3 regions of the Streptomyces sp. NPDC049879 genome follow, and region 1 is predicted to be linked to each of the others. Evidence: riboswitches for the same ligand, from Rfam matches in the RefSeq annotation. Region 1 holds a riboswitch; each other region holds the start of a gene.
What was found. Region 1 has a riboswitch for cobalamin ahead of metE (5-methyltetrahydropteroyltriglutamate--homocysteine S-methyltransferase). Riboswitches for the same ligand answer to the same signal wherever they lie in the genome.
Positions count from the first base shown of each region.

Region 1 (7,796 bases):
CGAGGAGCGCGTCGGCGGTCAGGCCCGGGTCGGGCGTACCGGCGCGGTCCAGGATGTGGCCGCCGCGCTGGAGTTCGCGGGTGAGCCAGGCGAGGGCGTCGGCGGCGTCGGGGTCGGTGCCCGTGAGGGGCACGACCTCCCAGGTCGCCCGCGCCGTACCGGAGTTGCCCGCCGGGTCGGTGGCCGTGACGGTGAGGGTGTGCGTGCCGTCGCCGAGGCCCTCGGCGCGCCAGGGCGAGGTGCACGGGGCGGGCTCGGCGCCGTCGAGCGCGCAGGCGGTGGTGGCGGCCGGGTCGTCCACGGTGAACTCGGCGGTCGCGTCGCGTTCGGTGCCGCGGGGCGCGGGGACGGCGGTGAGGCGTACGGTCGGCGCCTCGTCGTCGGGGCCGGTGATGCGGCGGACGCGGTGCTGCTGGCCCTCGGCGACGAGGACGTTCCCGGCGGGGTCGGCCGCGACGGCGTAGCCGCCCTGGACGCGGGCGCGCGTGGCGGGGAGGCCGTCGCCGCCGTATCCGGGTGTGCCGTCGCCCGCGACGGTGGTGATGGTCCCGTCCGGGTCGATCCGGCGGACGGCGCCCGGCTGCGAGACGTACAGCTCGCCCCCGGGACCGGCGGACACGCCGCCGGGCGAGAGGAGTTGCGCGCGGGTGGCGGGGCCGCCGTCGCCGCCGTGCCCGGCGGTGCCGTCGCCCGCGACGGTGCTGACGGTCCCGGTGGCGGTGTCCAGGCGGCGGACGCGCTGGTTGCCCGGGTCGGTGACGAGGACGCCGCCCGACGCGTCGACGGCCAGCGCGGCGGCCGAGCTGAACGAGAACGCGGCCTCGGTCGCGGGCCCGCCGTCGCCGGAGAACCCGGCGCGGCCCGTTCCGGCGAACGCGGTGACGACGCCGGTGTCCGGCGCGAGGGCGCGGACGCGCGACGCGTTGGTGTCGCTGACGTACGCCGTCCCGTCCGGGGCGACGGCGATGCCGCTGGGGGAGCCGATCCTGGCGTCGGTGCCGGGGCCGCCGTCGCCGGTGTCGCCGCGCGATCCGGTGCCGAGGACGGTGGTGATGGTGCCGGTGGCGGCGTCCACGCGGCGGACGCGGCGGTTGCCGGTGTCGGCGATCCACAGGTCGCCGTCGGGGCCGATCGCGACGGCGTTCGGGTCGCGGAGCGACGCGTCGGTGGCGGGGCCGCCGTCGCCGCCGTAGCCGCGTGTGCCGTTGCCCGCGACGGTGGTGACGGTCCCGGTGGCGGCGTCCACGCGGCGGACGCGCTGGTTGCCGGTGTCGGCGATCCAGATGTCGCCCGACGCGTCGGTGGCGACGCCGAACGGGTTGCTGAGCGCCGCGTCGGCCGCCGGGCCGCCGTCGCCGGAGAAGTCCTGGGCGCCGGTCCCGGCGAGGGTGGTGATCCGGCCGGGCACGAGGTGGGGGTCTGCCGCGGTGACGGCGACGGGCGCGGAGGGCGCCGAGGGCGCGGACGCCCCGGCGGCGTTCACCGCCAGGACGGTGAACGTGTACGCGTCCGCCGGGTCGAGGCCGGTGACGGTGGCGGTGGTGCCGGTGGCCGTGGCGGTGGCGCCGCCGGGCTCGGCGCGGACGGTGTACGAGGTGACGGGCGCGCCGCCGTCGTCGCCCGGCGCGCGCCAGGTGACGGTCGCCTCGCGGACGCCGCCGCGCGCCCGCACCTGGTCGGGGGCGGCGGGGGCGGTCGTGCCCGGCGCGGCGGGGACGACCGGGTCGCTGGGGGCGGACGCGGCGGACTCGCCCGCGCCGTTCAGGGCGCGGACGCGGAAGGTGTACGGGGTGCCGGGGGTGAGCCCGGGCACGGTGGCGGTGGTCGTGTCGCCGGGCACCTCCACGCGCGCGCCGCCGGGCGCGGCCTCGACGGAGTAGCCCGTCACGGGCGCGGTGCCCGCGGGGCGGTCCCAGGTGACGGTGGCGGCGGCGATCCCGGCGGCGGCGCGGACGCCCGTGGGGGCGGCGGGGACGCTCGCGGGGGGTGCCTCGCAGCACAGGACGTCCCAGTCGGGGGCCTGCCGTGGCTGCGGGGCCTGGGCCTCGGCGCCGCGTGTCTCGACGTAACGCCAGCCGTCCACCGAGCCGTTGGCGAGGCGGCGGGTGCCGGGGCCGACGCCGGAGTAGGCCCAGCCGGGGCCGCGGGAGGCGTCGTGCGCCCAGTAGGACCAGTAGCGGGTGGTGCCGTCCGGGCGGGTCTCGCCGCAGCCGGTGGCGGGGTAGCCGTCGATGGCGCAGACGAGGCCGTTGGTGTGGAAGCGCACGGTGTGGCCGGTCAGCGTGAACATCTCGGCGCCGGTGGGCGGGCGGCCGGTGCCCCCGGTCGCGGTGCTGACGCAGGACCAGGTGACGGCGGGGGCGGGGCGTTCGCCGGCCAGGGGGTCGGCGACGGTGCCGAAGTCGATCACGAGCCCGGCGCGGCCGGAGGGCGCGCACTCGGCGGCGGTGCCCGTGTCGGCCGTGGCGGGGACGGTCTGGACGAGGAGGCCGAGCAGCAGCAGGAGGAGGACGGCCGGGAGGGCCCGTCGCCGCGCCGGGGCGCGGTCGAGTCTTCGTGCGGCCGGTCCGTCCATGGGGGTCCCCTCCCGAGTGCGCCGCGCGTGTCCCGGGGAGGAGGGAAGGCATCCGGCGCGGGGGCGGCCGGGCGTCTTCGCTGTCCGCAGTCCACGACGGATGTCGACGAAGCATCACCGCGCCGAGGGCGATCCGACTCGCACCCCGCCGGGACGGCGGGATGCCCACGGTTGCGGGACAGTGCCGGAATTCGACCGGCTTCTCCCACGGCATGGCACCACATGTCCGTTCCGATGGCCGGGCGGTACCCGGGGGTGACCGTGAACTGACCGTCGCGCGGGCTGTCTTGCGCGGGTCCGATCGTCAACCGACCGTCGAATCGAACGGATGTCACTGTGGCACACTCCGATTCGCAGGACAACCGGCCCTGGCGCCGGGCGGTGTCCGCGATGCGAGCGGTGTGGTGCGCGGCCCCCGGCGGCCCTCTAGGCTGGCGGCAGCAGCTGGTCCGCCCTGCCCGCCAGGCAGGCGCGTCGTAAGAGGGAACCCGGTGGGAATCCGGGACTGCCCCGCAGCGGTGAACGGGAACGACCGCCGTCATACAGCACTGGGCCCCCCGGGCCCGGGAAGCGACGGCCAGTAGGAGTCCTCCCCGTGAGGACGCGCCCGTGAGTCCGAAGACCTGCCCGCTGCCCGTGCGCGGCCCGCCGCGCGCGGACATCCCGGTGACCCCGAGGGCGGGTCGGCGTGCACACCAGGCGGACGGCCGTGCCATGGCGATGGCACGCGGTACACCGTCGCCGCCAGGTCGTCACCCCTTCGCGCCCCTCCCCCGCCGGGATGGTCAGGACACACGCTCGCGAAGGAGAGATCCGTGACATCCGAGTCCGCAGCCGCGGCACCGCAGGCCACCGTCCACGGCTACCCCAGGCAGGGGCAGAACCGGGAACTGAAGAAGGCGATCGAGGGCTACTGGAAGGGCCGCGTCACCGCCGAGGCCCTCCGCGCCACCGCCGGAGAACTGCGCCGCGCCAACTGGCGGCAGCTCGCCGACGCAGGCATCCACGAGGTGCCCACCGGCGACTTCTCGTACTACGACCATGTGCTCGACACGACCGTCATGGTCGGCGCGATCCCCGAACGCCACCGCGCCGCCGTCGGGGCGGACGCGCTGGACGGCTGCTTCGCCATGGCGCGCGGCACGCAGGACGTGGCGCCGCTGGAGATGACCAAGTGGTTCGACACCAACTACCACTACCTCGTCCCCGAACTCGGCCCCGACACCGCGTTCACCGCCGACTCCGCCAAGCAGACCGCGGAGCTGCGCGAGGCCCTCGCCCTCGGCCTGGCCGCGCGCCCGGTGCTGGTCGGCCCCGTCACGTACCTCCTGCTCGCCAAGCCCGCGCCCGGGGTGGCCGACGGCTTCGAGCCGCTCTCGCTGCTCGACCGGCTGCTGCCCGTCTACGCCGAGGTGCTCGCCGACCTGCGGGCGGCGGGCGCCGCGTGGGTGCAGCTGGACGAGCCGGCGCTCGCCGCCGACCGCACGCCCGCCGAACTGGACGCCGCCGCCCGCGCCTACCGGGTGCTCGGCGGGGCCGCCGACCGGCCGAAGCTGCTGGTCGCCTCCTACTTCGACCGCCTCGGCGAGGCGCTGCCCGTGCTCGCGAAGGCGCCCGTCGAGGGCCTGGCACTGGACTTCACCGGACGGGCCGCCGCGAACCTGGACGCGCTCGCCGCCGCGGGCGGGCTGCCGGGCAAGCGCCTCGTCGCGGGCGTCGTGGACGGCCGCAACATCTGGATCAACGACCTGGAGAAGTCCCTCACCACGCTGGGCACCCTCCTGGGCCTGGCCGACCGGGTGGACGTCGCCCCCTCCTGCTCGCTGCTCCACGTGCCGCTGGACACGTCGGCCGAGCGCTCCATCGACCCGCAGCTGCTGCGCTGGCTCGCGTTCGCCCGGCAGAAGACGGCCGAGACCGTGACGCTCGCCCGCGCCCTGGCGCACGGCACGGACGCCATCGCCGCCGAACTGGCCGCCAACCGCGCCGACCTGGCCTCCCGCGCCGGGTCCCCCCTCACGCGCGACCCGGCGGTACGGGCCCGTGCCGCCGCCGTGACGGAGGCGGACGCGCGCCGCTCCGCGCCGTACGCCGAGCGGGCCGCCGCGCAGCGTGCCGCGCTCGGCCTGCCGCTGCTGCCGACGACGACCATCGGCTCGTTCCCCCAGACCACGGCCCTGCGCACGGCCCGCGCCGACCTGCGCGCCGGGCGGATCGGCACCGCCGCGTACGAGGAGCGCGTCGAGGCGGAGATCCGCGACGTGCTGGCCTTCCAGGAGGAGGCGGGGCTCGACGTCCTCGTGCACGGCGAGCCGGAGCGCAACGACATGGTCCAGTACTTCGCCGAGCAGCTCACCGGCTACCTGGCCACCGACCACGGCTGGGTGCAGTCCTACGGCACCCGGTACGTCCGCCCGCCGATCCTGGCCGGCGACATCTCCCGCCCCGAGCCGATGACGGTCCGCTGGACGCAGTATGCGCAGTCCCTCACCGACCGCCCGGTCAAGGGGATGCTGACCGGCCCTGTGACGATGCTGGCGTGGTCGTTCGTCCGCGACGACCAGCCCCTCGGCGACACCGCGCGGCAGGTCGCCCTCGCCCTGCGCGACGAGGTGGCCGACCTGGAGGCGGGCGGCGCGGCGGTGATCCAGGTGGACGAGCCCGCGCTGCGCGAGACGCTGCCGCTGCGCGCCGCCGACCGCCCGGCGTACCTCGCCTGGGCCACCGAGGCCTTCCGCCTGGCCACCTCGGGGGTCGCGGCGGCCACGCAGATCCACACGCACATGTGCTACGCCGAGTTCGGCGACATCGTGGGGGCCATCGACGACCTGGACGCCGACGTCATCAGCCTGGAGGCCGCCCGTTCCCACATGCAGGTGGCCCGCGAGCTGGCCGCGCACGGCTACCCGCGCGAGGCGGGGCCGGGCGTGTACGACATCCACTCGCCGCGCGTGCCCGGCGTCGAGGAGGCGGCGGCGCTGCTGCGCGCGGGCCTGGACGCGATCCCGGCGGAGCGCCTGTGGGTCAACCCGGACTGCGGGCTGAAGACGCGTGACTGGCCGGAGACCCGCGCGTCGCTGGAGAACCTGGTCGCCGCCGCCCGTACCGTCCGCGCCGGACTGCCGGGGCGCGGCGCCTGACCGGCGGCCGGGGGCCGGACTGCTCGGGGTCCGGCCCCCGGCACGCCACCACCGCCCGTGCCGTCGCGCGGAAGGGCCGGTGAGTTCCCGGCGGCAGCGGAATTTCCCGGTTTTCCTCCGCGAAGGGAAACGCGCGCATTTCGTACGGCGAATCCCGTCGGCGCGTACCGCGAGCTGCCGCGAGAACGCCGGACGTCCTTTCCCCGATACCGGAATCCGGAACGGAAACAATGTCTTCCGCGCCGGGTGAATTGTCGTTACCCTCCACCGCAGGGAGCGCCTGACCGACGAAGTCGCCAGGGGCCGTCCGGCAGTTGGCGGCCCGTCGGCGAGCCGTACCGAAACGGGAGTGGTGTGATGGCAGAGGTCTCCGGTCCGGCGGTGTCCCCTCCACGGCAGGGGAAGCGGCGCGGGGAGGGTTTCGACTGGGCCGGTCTCCGTGCCGACCTGCGCGGCGCGGTGCCCGACGCCACGATCGCCCTGGTGCTCACCGGGCTCATCTACTGGCTGTTGTACGCGCGCGTCGAGAACGGCTCGTCGGCGACGACCCGGATCATGCCGATGCTGGCGGACGCCGACCTGTTCTGGATGTACTGGATGTCCCAGGCGTTCGGCTGGACGGCGATGCTGTGGGCGTACGTGACGGTGGTCTTCGGCCTGCTGCGCTCCGGGCCGCGTCCGCGCTGGAACTGGCTGCCGGCCGCGCGGCTGGAGAAGTGGCACCGCACCACCAGCCTGACGACCATCGGGCTGATGTTCATGCACGCGCTGTTCTTCTTCACCGACCAGATCAGGGACAACAGGACCCGCTGGTCGTTCGGGCGCAGCCTGTGGACCGCGTTCGTCGACGTCTTCGTGCCGGGCGGCTACTCCACGGGCACCGGGCGCGTCGCCATCCTGGTGGGGCTGCTGGCCCTCTACCTGGCCATCCCGCTCGGCCTCGCCTTCTACCTGCGGCACCGCACCGGGGCGCGCATGTGGCTGGCGCTGCACCGGTTCGTGATCGTGGTCTACATCCTCAGCGCCTGGCACACGCTGCTCTACAGCAGCCAGGCGTGGTACGACGGGCCGTTCCGCACGATGATCTGGCTGCTCCAGATACCGCTCGCCGCCCTGCTGCTGGCGCGCCTGATGGCGCCAGCGCGGCCGGGTGAGCGGCTGAGGCAGCGCGGCGGGGCGAAGCGGGACCGGGCGCTGCCGGTGCCGGCGCGGCTGGTGGGCAGGCTCGTGGTGGCCGCGACGCTCGTCGGTCTCGTCGCCGTCGTCGTGACCGGCGTGGACGGCGGGCGGCCGAGGGACGGGGCGTCCGCGCCGCCGTGGCCGGACCAGTGGGTGCTGTGGCTGGGGCTGCTGCTGTTCGTCGCGGCGGTCGTCGCCGTCGTCGTGCGGCTGCGGCCGAGGGGCGGGGCCAGGGACGCGGCGGCGGCGGACGGGCGGGCGGCCGACCGCGTGTGAGACAGAGGGACGGCGGCCGGGGAAATACGGTCCGGCCGGGCCGGGATATGGTTTCCCGCAGAGAAGTCGTCCGCGAACGGGCTCCGGTTCCCGGGAATGCGCAGCGGGTTGACGAAATGGCCGCGACGCGGCCCGAATTGGCGGGCGGAATGCGCGGCCACCGGTTTTGCGGCCGCCCCGCCGCACGGCCCGATTTCCGTCGCACCGGGGAACTCCACGCCCGCCCAGCGCGACAGGTCCGGTGGCGGAACTCCCCTTTTCGGGGAACGGGAGGAACGGAGGCGGGATGAGTGCGGGTACGGTCGCAGGGCCGCGGGCCGCGCTGACGGGACCGCACATCGCGCTGCTCGCGGGCGGCTTCCTCGTGAACACCGGCACGTTCGCGGTCTACCCGTACCTGGCCGTGCTGCTGCGGGAGCGCATGGGCATCGGCATGGCGGCGGTCGGCGTCGTCCTCGGCGCGGCCACCTTGCTCCAGTTCGCGAGCGCGCCGTTCACCGCCGCGTTCGCCGAACGGGCCGGGCTGAAGCGGTCCCTCGTGCTCGCCACCTGCCTGTACCTCCTGGGCGCGGTGACCTACCTGGCGGCGGTGGGGCGGCCGGTGCTGATGGTGCCCGCGCTGTTCC
Region 1 is NZ_JBITKT010000003.1:142,848-150,643, forward strand. It holds gene ACIBPC_RS11705 (fibronectin type III domain-containing protein) at 1-2,575, opposite strand, end outside; cobalamin riboswitch at 2,684-2,813, opposite strand; cobalamin riboswitch at 3,053-3,200, shown strand; gene metE (5-methyltetrahydropteroyltriglutamate--homocysteine S-methyltransferase) at 3,391-5,715, shown strand; gene ACIBPC_RS11715 (ferric reductase-like transmembrane domain-containing protein) at 6,073-7,170, shown strand; gene ACIBPC_RS11720 (MFS transporter) at 7,457-7,796, shown strand, end outside.

Region 2 (7,796 bases), on a different contig from region 1:
CAGGCTCTTCAGCTGACTTCCTACACGGAGGACATGCGGGCCCAGGGTCTCGAACCGACCTCGCAGCTGCTGGAGATCGGCTACATCACCGCCGACGAGCGCCTCAGCGGCCTCCTCGACCTGGCGGAGGGCGGCCGGGTGCTGCGCATCGAGCGGCTCCGGCTGGCCAGCGGCGAGCCGATGGCGATCGAGACGACGCACCTGTCGCAGGAGCGTTTCCCCCTGCTGCGCCGCAGCCTGGTGCGGTACGCGTCGCTGTACACGGCGCTGGCCGAGGTGTACGACGTGCACCTCGCCCGCGCGGAGGAGACGATCGAGACGTCCCTGGCCAACCCGCGCGAGGCCGGGCTGCTCGGCACGGACGTCGGGCTGCCGATGCTGATGCTCTCGCGGCACTCGCGCGACACGCGGGGCGAACCGGTCGAATGGGTGCGCTCGGTCTACCGGGGCGACCGGTACAAGTTCGTCGCCAACCTCGAAAGGCCGCACGAGCCGCGCGAGCCGCAGGAGCCGCACGAGCCCCGCTGAGCGATTTCCGGACCGTCCCCCGCCGTACGCACCATGGTCATCCGCCGCCGACTGCCCTAGATTCCCGGGCGTCAGTCAAGGAAGACGGCGGGAGAGTGCATCGTGCGGACAACTCCAATACGACCACGGCCCCGGGTGGGGTCCATCGCCATCTGGACCGCCGTCGCCGCGGTGGGCGCGATCGGCTGGTCGATGCTGGCACTCGCGCGCGGCGAGGAGGTCTCCGCCGCCTGGATGGTGGCGGCGGCGCTCGGGACGTACGCGATCGGGTACCGGTTCTACTCCAAGTTCATCGCGCACCGCGTCCTGCGGGTGGACAGGACGCGGGCCACCCCGGCGGAGCGGATGGCGGACGGCCTCGACTACCACGCCACCGACCGCCGGGTCCTGCTCGGCCACCACTTCGCGGGCATCTCGGGCGCGGGCCCGCTGGTCGGGCCGGTGCTGGCGGCCCAGATGGGCTATCTGCCGGGGACGATCTGGATCATCGTCGGCGTCATCTTCGCGGGCGCCGTGCAGGACATGGTGGTGCTGTTCTTCTCGACCCGGCGGGACGGCAAGAGCCTGGGGCAGATCGCGCGCGAGGAGATCGGGCTCGTCGGCGGGATCGCGGCGGTCATCGCCATCTTTAGCATCATGATCATCATACTGGCGGTGCTCGCGCTCATCGTCGTGAACGCGCTCGCCGAATCGCCCTGGGGCACGTTCTCCGTCGGCCTGACGATCCCGATCGCGCTGTTCATGGGCATCTACCTGCGCTACCTGCGGCCGGGACGCATCGCCGAGGTGACGGTCATCGGCGTCGCGCTGCTCCTGCTGGCCATCGTCTCCGGCCGCTGGATCGCCAACTCGGGGCTCGCCGACACGTTCACCCTCTCCCCCGGCGCGCTCGTCGGCTGGCTGGTGATCTACGGCTTCGCCGCGTCCGTCGCGCCCGTGTGGCTGCTGCTGGTGCCGCGCGACTACCTGTCGACGTTCATGAAGGTCGGCACGATCGGGCTGCTCGCGCTCGCGATCGTCATCACGCTGCCGACGCTCCAGATGGACGCGGTGACCGACTTCGCGTCCAACGGGGAGGGGCCGGTCTTCGCCGGGTCGCTGTTCCCGTTCGTCTTCATCACCATCGCGTGCGGCGCGCTCTCCGGCTTCCACTCGCTGATCTCCTCGGGCACCACGCCGAAGATGATCCAGAAGGAGACCCAGGTCAGGACGATCGGCTACGGCGCCATGCTGATGGAGTCGTCCGTCGCCGTCATGGCGATCACCGCCGCCTGCGTCCTCGACCCCGGCACGTACTTCGCGATGAACGCGCCACCCGCCGTCATCGGCGACACCCTCCAGGCGGCCTCCGACACCATCAGCTCCTGGGGCTTCTCCCTGACGCCGGAACAGCTCGCCTCCGCCGCCGAGTCGGTGGAGGAGGAGTCGCTGCTGTCGCGCACCGGCGGGGCGCCGACGCTGGCGCTCGGCCTGTCGGCCATCCTGGCGGACTTCCTCGGCGGCGACGCGATGAGCTCGTTCTGGTATCACTTCGCGATCATGTTCGAGGCCCTGTTCATCCTGACGGCCATAGACGCGGGCACGCGCGTGGGGCGGTTCATCCTCCAGGACGCCATCGCGAGCGTCCACCCGCGCCTCGGCCGCTTCCGGTCGACCAACTGGATGCCGGGCGTCTGGATCTCCAGCGCCGTGGTCACCGCGCTGTGGGGCTACCTGCTGTGGGTCGGCGTGCACGACCCGCTCGGCGGCATCAACACGCTCTATCCCATCTTCGGCATCTCCAACCAGCTGCTCGGCGCGGTCGCCCTGGCCGTCTGCACCGTCCTGCTGGTGAAGTCCGGGCGCCTGAAGTACGTGTGGGTGACGCTGCTGCCGCTCACCTGGGTGTCCGTCGTGACGCTCACCGCGAGCTGGCAGAAGGTCTTCTCCGGCGACCCGGCGGTCGGCTTCCTCGCCCGCCGCGACCGGTACCAGGACGGCATCGACGCCGGGGAGCTGCTGACCGGCGCCCAGGACATGGACGACATGCGGACCATCGTCAGCACCGCCACGCTGGACGCCTTCCTGTCCGCCGTGCTGGCGCTGCTCGTGATCGTCGTCTTCGCCGACGCGCTGCGGGTGTGCGTCAAGGCGATCAGGCGGCCGGGCTCGGTCGCGCTCGCCGAGGCGCCGTACACCGAGTCCCGCATCGTCGCGCCCGCCGGGCTGATCGCCACGCGCGAGGAGCGCGCCGAGCTGGCCGCCGCGGGCCTCGGCCCCGGGGGCGGCATCCCCCGGCAGGCGGACGGCGAACGGGCCGGGGCGGAGGTGCGGGAGTGACGCGGGCCGCCGCCGTGGCCGGCGCGCCGCGCCGCGCGCTGGCGTGGCTGCGCTGGTACGTCACCGAGTTCACCGGCGAGAACGCGTACGACCGGCACGTGGCGCTGCTGCGGGCCGCCGACCCGGACGCCGAGGTGCCGAGCCGCCGGGCGTTCGAGCGGCGGCGCGTCGCCGAGCGCTACGGCGACCCGCGCGACGGCGGCTACCACGGCTGCTGCTGAGCCGGGCGCGCCGCACGCGCGCGCGTGAGGGGCCGTCACACCGCGTGGTGTGACGGCCCTCACTCGTCCTGCGGGCCCTCCTGGTGACCGGCCGCCCGCCGCCCGGCGTATGAAGGGGGGGAAGCGGCCGGACGGGCGCGGGCGCGCGGGACGGAAGGGGAAGAGGTGGCGGTGCGGGGCACTCCGGGGGGTGGGCGGACATGACGACGCTCACCGCCGCGGGCGAGCGTGATGCCGACGCGGGCCCGATAGCCGGGCGGCGCGTCCCCTTCCGGCCGGGGCCGCGCGCCGATCCGTACCTGCTGGCCGCCGTGTTCCTGGTGCTGTACACGGCGGTGTCGGTGACGCGGCACCTGCGCTGGGAGAACCGTTCCTGGGACCTCGGGATATTCGAGCAGGCGGTCCGCTCCTACGCCGGGCTGCGGCTGCCCGTCTCGGACCTCAAGGGGCCGGACTTCGCGCTGCTGGGCGACCACTTCAGCCCGGTGACGGCGCTGATCGCCCCGTTCTACCGGCTGTTCCCGACGCCGGTGACGCTGCTGGTGGCGCAGGCGGCGCTGTTCGCGCTCGCGGTGGTGCCGGTGACGCGGGTGGCCGCGTACCTGCTGGGGCGGGCGACGGGGGCGGCGGTCGGCGCGGCGTACGGGCTGTCGTGGGGCGTGCAGCGGGCCGTGGACTTCGACTTCCACGAGATCGCGTTCGCCGTGCCGCTGATCGCGTTCTCGCTGGAGGCGCTGCTGCGGGAGCGGTACCGGGCGGCGCTGTGGTGGGCGCTGCCGCTGCTCGTCGTGAAGGAGGACCTGGGGCTCACCGCGGCCGCGATCGGCGCCGTGGTGGCGCTGCGGGCGCGCGGCGGGCCGGATCCGCGCGTGGTGCGGCGGGCGGTGGTCTTCGCGGTGTGCGCGGCGCTGGCGTGCCTGCTGACGATCGCGGTGCTGATACCGGCGTTCAACTCGGGCGGGGGCTACGACTACTGGTCCAAGGTGGGGGACGGCGGCGGGCCGGTGCAGACGGCGTTCACGGACGTCGACCAGAAGCTGCGCACGCTGCTGTGGGTGCTGGTGCCCACGACGGGGCTGCTGGCGCTGCGCTCCCCGCTGCTGCTCGTCCTGCTGCCCACGCTGGGCTGGCGCTTCGTCTCGGACGACCCGCACTACTGGGGCACCGACTGGCACTACAGCGCGGTGCTGATGCCGGTGGTGGCGCTCGCGCTCGTGGACGCCGTGGCGCGTACGCGGGCGGGCGAACGGCGGCCGTGGCTGCGGGCGTACGCGGAACGGCTGCCGATGGGCGTGCTGGCCGCCGCGCTGGCGCTGAGCACGGCCCTGCCGGTCGCCGGGCTCACCCACACCGCGACCTACCGGCCGGGCCATCTGGCCGCGGCGGGGGAACGGGTGCTGTCGGTGATCCCGGACGGCGCGGAGGTGGCGGCCAACGTGCGGCCGATAGCGCATCTGACGGCGCGCTGCCGCGTCTTCTGGATCGGGAACACGGACGGGCCCGCGCCCGAGTACATCGCCTACTGGGACCCGGCGCAGACGGCCGAGGAACTGACGCTCTACGCGCACCGGATGAACCCCGACGGGGTTTACGAGGTGGTCGCACAGGAGGCGGGGTACTGGGTGCTGCGGCTGCGCTGAGCGCGCCTCCGCCGGGGGCGTCCCGGCGGAGGCCGGTTGTCAGACCCCTCGGTCACACTGTGTTCATGGACATCGTGATCAGGGAAGCGCGGAACGACGAGCTGGACGCCGCGGGGGAACTCACGGCGCGGGTGTACCTGGAGGGCGGGCTGCTGCTCCAGGGCGCGGACGACCCGTACTTCGCGGAGCTGCGGGACGCGGTGCGGCGGGCGGCGCACGCGGACGTGCTGGTGGCCGTGGAGTCGGGCGCGGCGGACGGGGACGGGGGCGGGGGGCGGATCGTCGGGAGCGTCACGTTCGTCGGCAGGGGCGGCGAGTTCGCCGATCTGGCGGGTCCCGGCGAGGCCGAGTTCCGCATGCTGGCGGTGGACCCGCGGGTGCGGGGACGCGGCGTGGGCGAGGCGCTCGTCCGGGAGTGCCTGCGCCGGGCGGGCGAGGTCGGCGCGCGGCGTGTCGTGCTGTCGAGTCAGTCGCAGATGCACACTGCACACCGGCTGTACGGGCGGCTCGGCTTCGACAGGGCGCCGGATCTCGACTGGGAACCGGTGCCCGGCGTGCGGCTTCACGCGTTCGCACACGAGCTGTCCGACCCCTCGCGTGACGACCACAACATATAGGGGGCTCCGCCGCACGCGACACAAGATGTATGCTCATCTCGCTGTCGTCGCAGGGGAATCCGGTGCGAATCCGGAGCTGTCCCGCAACGGTGTGTGATGCGCCGCGCCTCGCCGCGCGTCACGAGTCCGAGCACCTGCCGGCAGTTCCACGAACACGTCCGGGCCTCGTGGGTTGGGCCGGCGGACGCGTGCGGCATGTGTTTGCCCCACTACACGCATGCCCGCAGGCGACCGGTGGTCCCGCCCGCGAACGCCCCTCAGATCCGCTGCGATTCGAGGGAGATCACGTCCCAGTGACCACTGCACCCGTCGCCCCCGCGGAGCCGGCCTCAGACGCGCTGTCGCGCGTCCTGGGCGAGCTGGCCGCCGACCTTCCCGCGACCGACCCCGCCCGGGTCGCCGCCGCCGTCCGCAGGGGCAGGCACCCCGGCGCGGGACCCGAGGAGCTGCGCGCGCTCGCCATCGACGCCGCGGCCGCGCTGATCGCCGAGGAACCCGCGTACTCGAAACTCGCGGCCCGGCTGCTGACCCTGGCGGTCCGCGACGAGGCGGCGGGGCAGGGTGCCGTCTCCTTCTCCGCGTCGATCACGGTCGGTCACCGCGAGGGTCTGATCTCGGACCGCACCGCCTCCTTCGTCGCGCGCCACGCGGCGGATCTCGACGCGCTCGTGGACCGTGCGGTCGCCGACGGCGCCGACGACCGCTTCGAGTACTTCGGGCTGCGGACCGTGGAGTCCCGGTACGTGCTGCGCCACCCCCTCACCCGGCGCGTCATCGAGACGGCGCAGCACTTCCTGCTGCGCGTCGCCTGCGGCCTGGCCGAGGACGAGTCGCCGCGCGCGCTGGCCGAGGTCGCCGAGCTGTACCGGCTGACCAGCTCGCTGGCGTACCTGCCCTCGTCGCCCACGCTGTTCAACTCCGGGACCAGCCACCCGCAGATGTCGTCCTGCTACCTGCTGGACTCGCCGCTGGACGAGCTGGACTCCATCTACGACCGCTACCACCAGATCGCCCGCCTCTCCAAGCACGCCGGGGGCATCGGCCTGCCGTACTCGCGGGTGCGCGCCCGCGGTTCGCTGATCCGGGGGACCAACGGCAAGTCGAACGGGATCGTCCCGTTCCTGCGCACGCTGGACGCGTCCGTCGCGGCGGTCAACCAGGGCGGGCGGCGCAAGGGCGCGGCCTGCGTCTACCTGGAGACATGGCACGCGGACATCGAGGAGTTCCTCGAACTGCGGGACAACACGGGCGAGGAGGCCCGCCGCACCCACAACCTGAACCTCGCCCACTGGATCCCGGACGAGTTCATGCGCCGCGTGGAGGCGGACGGCGACTGGTCGCTGTTCTCCCCCGCCGACGTGCCGCACCTCGTGGACCTGTGGGGCGACGACTTCGACGCCGCCTACCGGCGCGCCGAGGCGGAGGGCCTCGCCCTGCGGACCGTCCCCGCCCGCCAGCTGTACTCCCGCATGATGCGCACCCTCGCGCAGACCGGCAACGGCTGGATGACCTTCAAGGACGCCGCCAACCGCACGGCCAACCAGACCGCGCGCCCCGGCGCCATCGTCCACTCCTCGAACCTCTGCACCGAGATCCTGGAGGTCACCGACGACGGCGAGACCGCCGTGTGCAACCTCGGCTCGGTCAACCTCGCCGCCCACCTCGGCGCCGACGGCGGGATGGACTGGGAGCGTCTTGACGCGACGGTGCGCACCGCCGTCACGTTCCTCGACCGCGTCGTGGACCTGAACTTCTACCCGACCGGCCAGGCCGCCACCTCCAACTCCCGCTGGCGCCCGGTGGCCCTCGGCGTGATGGGCCTCCAGGACGTCTTCTTCCGGCTCGGCCTGCCCTTCGACTCCCCCGCCGCGCGCGAGCTGTCCACCCGGATCAGCGAGCGGATCATGCTGGCCGCCTACGAGACGTCCTCCGTCCTCGCCGAGCGGCACGGGCCGCACCGCGGCTGGGCCGACACCCGCACCGCCGACGGCGTCCTCCACCCGGACCACTACGCCGACGCCGCGCCCGCCTGGCCCGAGCGCTGGGAGGCGCTGCGCGCCCGCATCGCCCGCACCGGGATGCGCAACTCGCTGCTCCTCGCCATCGCGCCGACCGCGACGATCGCCTCGATCGCGGGCGTGTACGAGTGCATCGAGCCGCAGGTGTCCAACCTGTTCAAGCGCGAGACGCTGAGCGGCGAGTTCCTCCAGGTGAACTCGTACCTGGTCGCCGAGCTGAAGCGGCTCGGGCTGTGGGACGAGACCACGCGCGCCGCCCTGCGCGAGGCGAACGGCTCGGTCGCCGACCTGCCGGGCCTGCCCGCCGAGCTGCGCGAGCTGTACCGCACCGCCTGGGAGCTGCCGCAGCGCGCGCTGATCGACATGGCCGCCGCGCGGACCCCGTACCTCGACCAGAGCCAGTCGCTCAACCTCTTCATGGCCGCGCCGACCATCGGGAAGCTCAGCTCGATG
Region 2 is NZ_JBITKT010000006.1:345,118-352,913, forward strand. It holds gene ACIBPC_RS22295 (GntR family transcriptional regulator) at 1-528, shown strand, start outside; gene ACIBPC_RS22300 (carbon starvation CstA family protein) at 721-2,847, shown strand; gene ACIBPC_RS22305 (YbdD/YjiX family protein) at 2,844-3,068, shown strand; gene ACIBPC_RS22310 (DUF2079 domain-containing protein) at 3,269-4,708, shown strand; gene ACIBPC_RS22315 (GNAT family N-acetyltransferase) at 4,774-5,325, shown strand; cobalamin riboswitch at 5,351-5,482, shown strand; gene ACIBPC_RS22320 (ribonucleoside-diphosphate reductase subunit alpha) at 5,619-7,796, shown strand, end outside.
Region 2: linked by a shared signal. The riboswitch ahead of ACIBPC_RS22320 (ribonucleoside-diphosphate reductase subunit alpha) and the one ahead of metE (5-methyltetrahydropteroyltriglutamate--homocysteine S-methyltransferase) in region 1 are both predicted to bind cobalamin.

Region 3 (7,796 bases), 340 kb from region 1:
TGCTTCCCTGGACACCGCGCCACCCCCCGCGGCAGGCGGCCCCGCACGCGGCGGCGGCCCCGTCCGGCGTCCCCGCCGCGGCAGGGGCTGGCCGTTCGTCCTGCCCTTCCTGCTGGTCTTCGCCGCCTTCATGGTCTGGCCGATCGTCCAGGGCGTCTGGATGAGCCTGACGGACAAGTCGCTCGCCCTGCGCGACACCTCGTTCGTCGGCCTGGACAACTACACCGAGGCGCTGAGCGACCCCGACGTCTGGAGCAGCCTCGGCAACACCCTCTTCTTCACCGTCGCGTCCAGCATCCCGCTGGTGCTCGTCGCCCTGGTGATGGCGCTGCTCGTCCACACCGGGCTGGCCGGGCAGTGGGTGTGGCGGCTGGCCTTCTTCGCGCCGTACCTGATGCCGGTCACCGTCGTGACCATGATCTGGTCCTGGATCTACCAGCCCGACCTCGGCCTCGCCAACCAGGTGCTGGACAAGGTCGGCATCGGCCCCGTCGGCTGGCTGTCCGACGAGGACGTCGCCATGTGGGCCATCGCCGCCCTGACCATCTGGTGGACGGCCGGATTCAACTTCCTGCTCTACCTGTCCGCCCTCCAGGCGCTGCCCGAGACGCTGTACGAGGCGTCCTCTCTGGACGGCGCGGGCGCCTGGCGCAGGCTGTGGTCCATCACGCTGCCCCAGCTGCGCCGCACCACCGCGCTGGTGGGCATGCTCCAGATCCTCGCCTCGCTCAAGGTCTTCGACCAGATCTACATCCTGACCAAGGGCGGGCCGAACGGATCGACCCGGCCGGTCCTCGAATACGTCTACGACGTCGGCTTCACCGGCTACCGGCTGGGCTACGCCTCCGCCATCTCCTATGTGTTCTTCGCGATCGTGATCATCGTGTCCCTCGCGCAGCTCCGCTTCTTCCGCCAGGAGGACTGACCATGTCAGCTACCGCAACCTCTCCGCGGCGCAGCGGCGCCCGGCGCGCCTGGGGCGCCAGGGAACGCTCCGGATCGCCGATGATGCTGGGCGCGGGACGCCTGCCGCGCGTCCTCGCGGGCGGCGCGCTCCTCGTGGCGGCCGTCGTGTGGCTCGCGCCGTTCGCCTGGGCCGTCGCCAGTTCCTTCCAGACGGAGGAGGACGCCGCCTCGCCGGGGCTGTGGCCGTTCAAGGGCGCGCTGACCCTGGACTCTTACCAGCAGATATTCGAGCGCGGCAACCTCACGACCTGGGCGTTCAACAGCATCCTGATCGCCGTCCTGGTGACGGCGCTGACCATCGTCGTGTCCACGCTGGCCGCCTACGGCTTCTCGCGCGGCACCTTCAAGGGGCGGCGGGCGCTGCTCGCGGTCACCGTCGCGTCGATCATGGTGCCGCCGCAGCTGCTGATCATCCCGCTGTTCCAGGAGATGCTGACGCTCAACCTGGTCGACACCTACGCGGCGGTCGTGCTGCCGCAGGTGGTCGCCCCGATGATGGTGTTCATCCTCAAGCGGTTCTTCGACGGCATCCCGCGGGAGCTGGAGGAGGCCGCCCGGATCGACGGCGCCTCCGACCTGCGGGTCTTCTGGTCGATCGTGCTGCCGCTGTCGCGGCCGATCGTGGCGGCGGTGTCGATCTTCGTGTTCATCGGCGCCTGGAACAACTTCATGTGGCCGTTCATCGTCACCAACGACCCCGACCTGATGACGCTGCCGGTCGGCCTCGCGACGGTGAAGGACACGTACGGCATCCAGTACGCGCAGTCCATGGCCTCGGCCCTGCTCGCCGCGCTGCCGCTGATCGTCGTCTTCCTGCTCTTCCAGCGCCGGATCGTCCGCTCGGTGGCCACCACCGGCCTCGGCGGAGCCTGACGCGACCCGCTTCCGGCGGCCCTCAAGGGCCGCCGGAATGGGCTTGTACATCGATGTAAATCCGTGGTGCGATAGGGCTGCGCCCTTCCGCGCGCCACCCCCCGCACCATCCCGCAAGGAGCACCCGTGCCCACTCCCACCGCCGTGCCGCGTCCGGAGTACCCGCGCCCGCAGTTCGTCCGCCGTGACTGGCTGAACCTCAACGGCGCCTGGCAGTTTGAGACCGACAGGGGCGACAGCGGCCTGGAACGCGGCCTGCTCGACCGCGAGCTGACCGGCACGATCACCGTCCCGTTCGCCCCGGAGTCGGAGCTGTCCGGCATCGGCGACACCGACTTCCTGGAGGCCGTCTGGTACCGGCGCTCCCTCGTCCTGCCCGCCGAGTGGACCGGCCGCCGCGTGCTGCTGCACTTCGGCGCCGTCGACCACGACGCGACGGTGTGGGTCAACGGGACCGAGGTCGTCCGCCACCGCGGCGGCTTCACGTCCTTCACCGCCGACCTCTCCGGCGTCGCCGAGCCCGGCGAGGAGGCCGTCATCACCGTCCGCGCCCGCGACCCGAAGTCCGGCCCGCAGGCGCGCGGCAAGCAGGCCCTGAAGTACGCCAACCACGACTGCAACTACACACGCACCACCGGCATATGGCAGACGGTGTGGCTGGAGCCGGTCGCCGACGTGCACCTGCGCCGCCCCCGGATCACCCCCGACCTGGCGGGCTCCGCGTTCCACCTCGAACTGCCGCTGTCCGCCAACCGCCCCGGGCACCGCGTGGTGGCCGTCCTGTCGGACGAGAACGGCGAGGTGGCGCGCGCGGAGGCCCGCGCCGACCTCGACCTGGCGCCCCGCCTCTACCTGCCCGTGTCCGAGGAGCGCCGCCGCGAGTGGAGCCCCGAGGACCCGCACCTCTACGGCCTGCGGCTGACCCTGCTGGACGCCGAGGGCACCGAACTCGACGCCGTCGACAGCTACGCCGGACTGCGCGCCGTCGGCATCCGGGGCAAGGCCGTCACGCTGAACGGCCGCGCCGTCTTCCAGCGCCTCGTGCTGGACCAGGGCTGGTACCCCGACGGGCTGATGACCGCGCCGAGCGACGAGGCCCTCGTCCGCGACATCGAACTGTCGATGGCGGCGGGCTTCAACGGCGCGCGCCTGCACCAGAAGGTCTTCGAGGAGCGCTTCCTGTACCACGCCGACCGCCTCGGCTACCTGGTCTGGGGCGAGTTCGGCGACTGGGGCGCCGAGGTGGGCGGCTCCTCCGGCGACAACCAGCAGCCCGACGCCTCGTACCCGGCGCAGTGGCTGGAGGCGATCGAGCGCGACTACTCGCACCCCTCGATCATCGGCTGGTGCCCGCTCAACGAGACCTACCAGAAGCTGCACGACCGCATCACGCAGCTCGACGCCGTGACCCGCGGCATGTTCCTCGCCACCAAGGCCATGGACACCACCCGTCCCGTCATCGACGCCTCCGGCTACGCCCACCGCGTCATCGAGACGGACATCTGGGACTCGCACAACTACGAGCAGGACCCCGGCCGGTTCGCCGAGGCCGTCTCGGGCCTCGCCGACGGGAAGCCGTTCGCCAACGCGTACTCGGACGGCGCCGCGTACTCGCTGCCCTACCGCGGCCAGCCGTACTTCGTCAGCGAGTTCGGCGGCATCTGGTGGGACCCCGAGGCCGCCGCCGACGCGGCGGGCGACGACCGCACCGAGTCCTGGGGCTACGGCGACCGGCCGCGCGACGAGGAGGAGTTCCAGACCCGCTTCGCGGGCCTCACCGGCGTGCTGCTCGACGACCCGGACATGTTCGGCTACTGCTACACGCAGCTCACCGACGTCTTCCAGGAGCAGAACGGCGTCTACCGCTTCGACCGCAGCGAGAAGCTGGACGTGGCGCGGGTGCGCGAGGCCCAGCTCCGCCCGGCCGCCATCGAGACCGACTGACGTCCCCCGCCGCACCGTTCCGGCCCCGTCCCACCCGCTGGGGCGGGGCCCGCGCGGGTGGTGCTCTGGCCGGGGCGGCGCGGACGGCCGTATCCTTGTGCGCAGTTCGCCCGTGTATCCGGGCGGGCGCCCCACAACTGAATGCGTGTACGGCGGAGGGAAGCCGGTGCGAATCCGGCGCTGACCTGCAACCGTGAGCGGCCCCCGCAAGGGTGGTGCCGTGAGCCGGAACGCTCACCGTGCGACGCGGACTTCTCTCACTGTCATGGTCTGCAGCGTGGAGCCCTCAGCCGTCCCGGCCCCCCGGCCCCTGCCGCCTCGTACCAGCCGTACGAACGCGCGTCAGGGGCCGCCGTGCCGGGACCCCCGGTGGGCCGGTTCCGGCTGCCCAACGGGAAAGGCACGCGATGTCCCGCCCCACCGTCAGAGCAGCCGTCACCGGCCTGCTCGTCGCGGTGCTCCACCTGCTGTGGCCCGCCGCGGCCGGGAGCGCGCTCGCGGCACGTCCGGCGGCGGCCGGGACGCCCGGGTTCTGCCCGGACGACTCCGGCGTCAGCGTCGTTGTGGACTTCCGCGAACTGGGCGGCGGCCGCGTCGTCCGCTGCGCGCCCGGCAGCCAGCGCGACGGCCTGGCGGCGCTGCGCAACGCGGGCTTCGACGTGGCCGGCACCGCCCGCTGGGGCGACTCGTTCGTCTGCCGCATCAACGGCCGTCCCGGCGTGGACCGCGAGCCGTGCGCCGACACACCGCCCGCCACCGCGTACTGGTCCTACTGGCACGCGGAGAACGGCGGGCCGTGGCGCTACAGCCAGCGCGGCGCGGTGAACCGGACGCCGCCGCAGGGCAGCATCGACGGCTGGTCCTTCCAGCTCGGCGTGGCGGAAGGGGAGTCGATCGCCCCCGGTGTCGCACCCCTGCGCGTCGGCACGCCCGCCGAACCGCCCGCCCCCGGCGGCGGTGGCAGTGGGGGCAGCGGCAGCGCACCCGATGCACCGCCCACCCCGCAGCCACCCGTTCAGGACCCACCGGCCACGGGCGGCGACAGCGGCGGCGCGGAACCCACCGGCGAACCGGCCGCCACCGACCCCGCCCCCGACGAGGAGCCGGAAGAGGCGGACGCGACCCCGCCGGACGAAAGCCCCACCCCCTCGCCCGACGCGACGCCGACCGGCGAACCGGCGACCGGAACCGCCACACCCTCCGGGCAGGCCGCCGGGGCCGACGGGGACTCCGACTGGGCCGGTGAGGACAGCGCCTACGCCGAAGCGGAGACCGACGGCTCCTCCGGCCCGTCACCCCTCACCCTCGGCGTCCTCGCCCTGCTGGCCGTCCTCGGCACCGGCGGCATCGTCACCGCACGCCGCAGGCGCCGCGCCGCCGCACCAGCCGACGACGCATGACACCCCCAGGCCCGCTGCCCCGTTCCCTGCACCCCGGAGCGTGGTGGCTGTGGGCCCTCGGGCTCGCCGTCGTCGCGGGACGGACCACCAACCCGCTCCTGCTCGCCCTGCTGCTCGCGGTCACCGGCTACGTCGTCGTGCGGCGGCGCACCGACGCCCCCTGGGCCCTGTCGTTCCGGATGTACCTGGTCTTCGGCGCCGTCATCGTCCTGATGCGCGTCGTGTTCAGGGTCGTCCTCGGCGGGGGACAGGGCGAGCACATCCTCTTCACCCTCCCCGAGATCCCGCTGCCCGACGCGGCCGCGGGCATCCGGCTGTTCGGCCCGGTCGCCGCCGAGGAGGTGCTCGGCGGCCTCTACGACGGGCTCCAGCTCGCCACCATGGTCGTCTGCGTCGGCGCGGCCAACGCGCTCGCCAACCCCAAGCGGATGCTCAAGGCCATGCCGGGCGCGCTGCACGAGATCGGGACGTCCGTCGTCGTCGCCCTCACCGTCGCGCCGCAGCTGATCGAGAGCGTCCAGCGGGTGCGCCGCGCCCGGCGGCTCCGCGGCGCGCGCGAACGCGGACGGCGGGCCCTGCGCGGCATCCTGATCCCGGTCCTCGAAGACGCCCTCGCCCGCTCCCTCGCCCTGGCCGCCGCCATGTCCTCGCGCGGCTACGGGCGCACCGGCACCGCCACTCCCCGCGCCCGCCTCACCGTCGGCGTCCTCGTCATCGCGGGGCTCCTCGGCATCGCCGCGGGCCTCTACGGCGTGCTCGACACCAACGCCCCCGGCTACCTCGGCGTGCCGATGCTGCTGACCGGCACCGCCGTCGCCGTGCTCGGCTTCGCCCTCGGCGGGCGACGCGTACGCCGCACCGGCTACCGCCCCGACCACTGGCGCGCCGGAGAACTGCTGACCGCCGCCTCCGGACTCACCGCCGCCGTCCTCATGTACGCCGCCTCCCGGACCGACCCCGCCACCCTCTACCCGGCCCTCTCACCGCTGACCTGGCCCGACGTCACACTCCTTCCCCTCCTCGCCGTCCTCGCCGGTCTCCTGCCCGCCCACCTGGCCCCGCCCCCACCCCCCACCCCGCCCACCCGGCCCTCCGTACAGCCGCAGCCCAGGGAGGCCGCCGCGTGATCCGCTTCGACCAGGTCGGACTCACCTACCACGGCGCCGACACGCCGACCCTCACCGGCGTGGACCTGTCCGTCGGCGAAGGCGAGCTGTGCCTCGTCGCCGGGCGCACCGGCTCCGGCAAGTCCACCCTCCTCGGCGCGGTCAACGGCCTCGTGCCCCGCTTCACCGGCGGCCTCCTCACCGGCACCGTCACCGTCGCCGGCCGGTCCACCGCCTCGGCGCCCCCACAGGAGTTCGCCCACCTCGTCGGCACCGTCGGCCAGGACCCCCTCGCCGGATTCGTCACCGACACGGTCGAGGAGGAACTCGCCTACGGCATGGAGCAACTCGCCGTCCCCCCGGCGACGATGCGCAAGCGCGTGGAGGAGACACTCGACCTCCTCGGCATCGCCGACCTGCGCCACCGCGCCCTGCGCACCCTCTCCGGCGGCCAGCAGCAGCGCGTGGCGATCGGCTCCGTCCTCACCGCCCACCCCGCCGTCCTCGTCCTCGACGAACCCACCTCCGCCCTCGACCCGACCGCCGCCGAGGAAGTCCTCGCCGCCGTCCTGCGGCTCGTCCACGACCTGGGCACCACCGTGCTGATCGCCGAGCACCGCATGGAACGCGTCCTCCAGTACGCCGACCGCCTCCTCCACCTCCCCGGCGACGGCACCGTCCGCGACGGCACCCCCGGCGAGCTGATGCCGGACCTCGCCACCGCCGACATCGCCCCGCCCGTCGTCCACCTCGGCCGCGTCGCGGGCTGGCACCCACTGCCCCTCTCCGTCCGCGACGCCCGCCGCCACGCCCCGTCCCTGCGCGAACGCCTCGCCGACCGCCTGCCGACCCCGCCGCCACCTCCCCCCGCCGACCGCACCCCCGCCCTCACCGCCCGGCGGATCACCGTGGCCTACGGCTCCACCGTCGCCGTCCGCGAGGTGGACCTCGCGCTGTACCCGGGCGAGGTGACCGCCCTCATGGGCCGCAACGGCTCCGGCAAGTCCTCCCTTCTCTGGGCCCTGCAGGGCTCGGGACCCCGCCGCTCCGGCGACGTGTCCGTCTCCGGCAGCGACCCCGCCTCACTGCCCGCCCATCGGGCCAGGACCCTCGTCGGACTCGTCCCGCAGAGCGCCGCCGACCTCCTCTACCTCCAGACGGTCGACGCCGAGTGCTCCCAGTCCGACGAGGAGTCCGAAGCCGCCCCCGGCACCTGCCGCGCACTGCTCGACCGGCTGGCCCCCGGCGTCCCCGGCGACCGCCACCCCCGCGACCTCTCCGAGGGCCAGCGCCTCGCCCTCGTTCTCGCGATCCAGCTCACCGCGGCTCCCGCCGTGATGCTCCTGGACGAACCCACCCGCGGCCTCGACTACCGGGCGAAGCGCGCCTTCGGCCGCGTCGTCCGCGACCTCGCCGACCGCGGCCATAGCGTCCTCACGGCGACCCACGACGTCGAGTTCGTCGCGGCCACCGCCGACCGGGTGGCCGTGCTCGCCGAAGGCGAGAC
Region 3 is NZ_JBITKT010000003.1:482,367-490,162, reverse strand. It holds gene ACIBPC_RS13160 (carbohydrate ABC transporter permease) at 1-925, shown strand, start outside; gene ACIBPC_RS13155 (carbohydrate ABC transporter permease) at 928-1,839, shown strand; gene ACIBPC_RS13150 (glycoside hydrolase family 2 protein) at 1,966-3,783, shown strand; cobalamin riboswitch at 3,917-4,040, shown strand; gene ACIBPC_RS13145 (hypothetical protein) at 4,191-5,183, shown strand; gene ACIBPC_RS13140 (CbiQ family ECF transporter T component) at 5,180-6,310, shown strand; gene ACIBPC_RS13135 (ABC transporter ATP-binding protein) at 6,307-7,796, shown strand, end outside.
Region 3: linked by a shared signal. The riboswitch ahead of ACIBPC_RS13145 (hypothetical protein) and the one ahead of metE (5-methyltetrahydropteroyltriglutamate--homocysteine S-methyltransferase) in region 1 are both predicted to bind cobalamin.